DNA from 2 places in the Streptomyces armeniacus genome. Region 2 is predicted to be linked to the other one. Evidence: predicted binding sites of a transcription regulator. Region 2 holds the regulator's gene; the other holds the start of a gene.

Region 1 (2,201 bases), 2.5 Mb from region 2:
TCCCGGCCGTCGCCGGCGGCTGAACGGGCGCCCGAACGGGCAGCCGTCACGCGGCGGTTAACCGGGCATTACGGCCGAGGCTCGTTTCCGATTGCCCCCTCCGTGTCATACCGGAGGGGGCAATTAGAGGTTTAGAAAGGGAGTAGAGTGGGATGCGCTCCCTCCCGACGTGTATGCACGCATTGAGAACGCGACAACTTGTGCCCAGGTTTGGTGCCGCAATTGTCGCGTTAGTTCGTTATGCCCGATCCCAATTGCCCCCCTTTTGCGGTGTATTCCGGATTGCGGCCGAAATGCCGTGCCCAGAATTCTCGTCGGATTGACCTGTTGCACACGGCGTTCGGGCAGATACATTCAGCGGCGGTCGACGCGCTCCGGCGCACATCTCCGGCTGCCGCCGGGGGTGAGGTCTGACCCGGGTTCGCGAAGTGCGGGCTCGCGCAGGGGCCAGTAATAGGGGAGTTAGGCATGGCTCAGGGCACCGTCAAGTGGTTCAACGCGGAGAAGGGGTACGGCTTCATCGCGGTCGACGGTGGTGCGGACGTGTTCGTCCACTACAGCGCGATCCAGATGGACGGCTACCGCACCCTGGATGAAGGTCAGCGAGTCGAGTTCGAGATCTCGCAGGGTCAGAAAGGGCCGCAGGCGGACATGGTCCGCGTGGCCGGCTGAGGCGCCGACCAGAACCGACAAGCTTTACGAGGGGCCCGTTCCGCGACCACCACGGTCACGGAGCGGGTCCTTCCGCTTGTTCGCCGTCGGAGGATCGCGCTTGCACTCGAGGGGGTCGAGTGCTAATCATGGGCGTTAGCACTCTGAGAGTGAGAGTGACAGAAGGACCGGTTCGGTGAGGTCTGCGGACGAGTGGGGCAGGGAACCACCCAGTGTGCAGGCCGTCCGTCGCGGGCGCCAGCGCGGTCCGGAGAAATCCGCCCCCTCGCACCGGGTGCTGGGGGGATCTCCGACGTCCGGGAGGACCACTTCACATGGCCAAGATCATCGCGTTCGATGAGGATGCGCGGCGCGGCCTCGAGCGCGGGATGAACCAGCTCGCCGACGCCGTCAAGGTCACGCTTGGCCCCAAGGGCCGCAACGTCGTGCTGGAGAAGAAGTGGGGCGCCCCCACGATCACCAACGACGGTGTCTCGATCGCCAAGGAGATCGAGCTCGAGGACTCCTACGAGAAGATCGGCGCCGAGCTGGTCAAGGAGGTCGCGAAGAAGACGGACGACGTCGCCGGTGACGGCACGACGACCGCCACCGTGCTCGCCCAGGCGCTCGTCAAGGAGGGCCTGCGGAACGTCGCGGCCGGCGCCAACCCGATGGCGCTGAAGCGCGGCATCGAGAAGGCCACCGAGGCTGTCTCCGCCGCCCTGCTCGAGCAGGCGAAGGACGTGGAGACGAAGGAGCAGATCGCCTCCACCGCCTCCATCTCGGCCGGTGACACGCAGATCGGCGAGCTCATCGCCGAGGCGATGGACAAGGTCGGCAAGGAAGGCGTCATCACCGTCGAGGAGTCGCAGACCTTCGGGCTCGAGCTCGAGCTCACCGAGGGCATGCGCTTCGACAAGGGCTACATCTCCGCCTACTTCGCCACCGACATGGAGCGGATGGAGTCGGAGCTCGAGGACCCGTACATCCTGATCGTCAACTCCAAGATCAGCAACGTGAAGGACCTCCTTCCGCTGCTGGAGAAGGTCATGCAGTCCGGCAAGCCGCTGCTGATCATCGCCGAGGACGTCGAGGGCGAGGCGCTGTCCACGCTGGTCGTCAACAAGATCCGCGGCACCTTCAAGTCCGTCGCCGTCAAGGCCCCGGGCTTCGGTGACCGCCGCAAGGCCATGCTGGGCGACATCGCCATCCTCACCGGCGGACAGGTCATCTCCGAGGAGGTCGGCCTCAAGCTGGAGAACGCCGGTCTCGAGCTGCTCGGCCGCGCGCGCAAGGTTGTCATCACCAAGGACGAGACCACGATCGTGGACGGCGCCGGTGACACCGAGCAGGTCCAGGGCCGGGTCAACCAGATCCGCGCCGAGATCGACAACTCCGACTCGGACTACGACCGCGAGAAGCTCCAGGAGCGCCTCGCGAAGCTGGCCGGCGGCGTGGCCGTCATCAAGGCCGGCGCCGCCACCGAGGTGGAGCTGAAGGAGCGCAAGCACCGCATCGAGGACGCGGTGCGGAACGCCAAGGCGGCCGTG
Region 2 (2,201 bases):
GTGACCGTGCAGTGCAGATCGTCGCCGCGGCGCTGGAACACCGGGTGGGACGCCTCGTGGATCTCCACGTACAGGTCGCCCGCCGGACCGCCGCCGGGGCCGACCTCGCCCTCGCCCGCGAGCTGGATGCGGGTGCCGTTGTCGACACCGGCCGGGATCTTGACCGTGAGCGTCCGCCGGGAGCGTACGCGCCCGTCGCCCGCGCACTCCGGGCAGGGCGTGGGCACGACGGTGCCGAAGCCCTGGCACTGCGGGCACGGCCGCGACGTCATGACCTGGCCCAGGAACGACCGCGTGACCTGCGAGACCTCGCCCCGGCCGCGGCACATGTCGCAGGTCTGCGCCGAGGTCCCGGGGGCCGCGCCCTCGCCGCTGCAGCTGCCGCAGACGGTCGCGGTGTCGACCTGGATGTCCTTCGTGGTGCCGAACGCGGCCTCGTCCAGCTCGATGTCGAGCCGGATCATGGCGTCCTGGCCGCGGCGCGTACGGGACCGGGGGCCGCGCTGCGACGCCGTGCCGAAGAACGCGTCCATGATGTCGGAGAAGTTCCCGAAGCCCGCGCCGAAGCCGCCCGCACCTCCGCCCGCGGCGCCCGCGGCGGGGTCGCCGCCGAGGTCGTAGACCTGCTTCTTCTGCGGATCCGACAGCACCTCGTAGGCGGTGTTGATCTCCTTGAAGCGGTCCTGTGTCTTCGGGTCCGGGTTGACGTCCGGGTGCAGCTCGCGTGCCAGCCGCCGGAACGCCTTCTTGATGTCGTCCTGCGAGGCGTCCCGCTGCACGCCGAGGACCGCGTAGTAGTCCGTCGCCACTTACGACTCCGCGAGAATCTGTCCGACGTAACGTGCCACTGCGCGTACCGCTCCCATCGTTCCGGGGTAGTCCATACGGGTCGGTCCCACCACGCCGAGTTTGGCGACCGCCTCTTCGCCCGAACCGTAGCCGACTGATACGACCGACGTGGAACTCAGTCCTTCATGGGCGTTCTCATGCCCGATTCGCACCGTCATGCCGGAATCCGTGGCCTCGCCGAGCAGCTTCAGCAGCACGACCTGCTCCTCCAGTGCCTCGAGCACCGGCCGGATCGTGAGCGGGAAGTCGTGACCGAAGCGGGTGAGATTGGCGGTGCCGCCGATCATCAGCCGTTCCTCGGTCTCCTCGACCAGCGTCTCCAGCAGGGTCGCGAGCACCAGTGAGATGGTGCCCCGGTCCTCCGCGTCGAACGCCTCGGGCAGGTCCTGCACGAGCCTGGGCACCTCGGCGAACCGCTGGCCGGTGACGCAGCTGTTCAGCCGTGCGCGCAGATCCGCGACGGTGGTCTCGCCCAGCGGGGCCGGGCAGTCCACCATGCGCTGCTCGACCCGGCCGGTGTCGGTGATCAGCACCAGCATCAGCCGGGCGGGTGCGAGGGACAGCAGCTCGACGTGGCGGACGGTCGAGCGGGTGAGCGAGGGGTACTGCACGACGGCGACCTGCCGGGTCAGCTGCGCCAGCAGCCGTACCGTACGGCCCACCACGTCGTCCAGGTCGACCGCGCCGTCCAGGAAGTTCTGGATGGCGCGGCGCTCGGGCAGGGAGAGCGGCTTGACGCCCGCGAGCTTGTCGACGAAGAGGCGGTACCCCTTGTCGGTGGGCACGCGGCCCGCGCTCGTGTGCGGCTGTGCGATGAAACCGTCGTCCTCCAGGGCCGCCATGTCGTTGCGCACGGTGGCCGGGGAGACCTGCAGGTTGTGCCGCTCGGTGAGCGCCTTGGAGCCGACCGGCTCCTCCGTCCCCACGTAGTCCTGGACGATGGCGCGCAGCACCTCGAGTCTGCGTTCGCTCAGCACGCGCGCACCTCCCGTACAAGCGTGGTTCCGGTCTGCCGTCCTGGCACTCGTGATCTGTGAGTGCCAGCTTCCCCTGAGCAAGTGTACGGCTGTCCACCACAGCCGGGGCAAGGCGGCCTACCCGACGGTATCGCGCGGCGGCGCGAGCGGGACACGTACGTTCCGTGCGGATAGCGTCCCTGGCATGGAAGGCGGTTGGGAAGAACTCGCGCAGGACGTCGTACGCCGCAGGCTCCCCGGCTGGGACGCCACGGTGGGCGCGGTCGCCGGGCCGCACGGCGTACTGGTCGTCGACACCGGTGCCACGCTGCGTGAGGGCGCCGGCATCCGGCGGGACGTGCGTACGCGCTTCGGGCTGCCCGTGACACACGTCGC

The links. Region 2 encodes HrcA, which represses chaperone genes, less so after heat shock. Its sites were predicted from a motif close to TTNGCACTCNGNNNNNCNGAGTGCNAA; they were not measured.
Region 1: groL (chaperonin GroEL) is a predicted target of HrcA. The motif match lies at 808-834, and genes of this name have one in related genera.

The regions. Positions count from the first base shown of each region.
Region 1 covers NZ_CP031320.1:5,828,035-5,830,235, reverse strand. The annotation lists gene DVA86_RS25410 (MoaD/ThiS family protein) at 1-23, shown strand, start outside; gene DVA86_RS25405 (cold-shock protein) at 469-672, shown strand; gene groL (chaperonin GroEL) at 987-2,201, shown strand, end outside.
Region 2 covers NZ_CP031320.1:3,313,450-3,315,650, forward strand. The annotation lists gene dnaJ (molecular chaperone DnaJ) at 1-809, opposite strand, end outside; gene hrcA (heat-inducible transcriptional repressor HrcA) at 810-1,826, opposite strand; gene DVA86_RS14350 (MBL fold metallo-hydrolase) at 2,011-2,201, shown strand, end outside.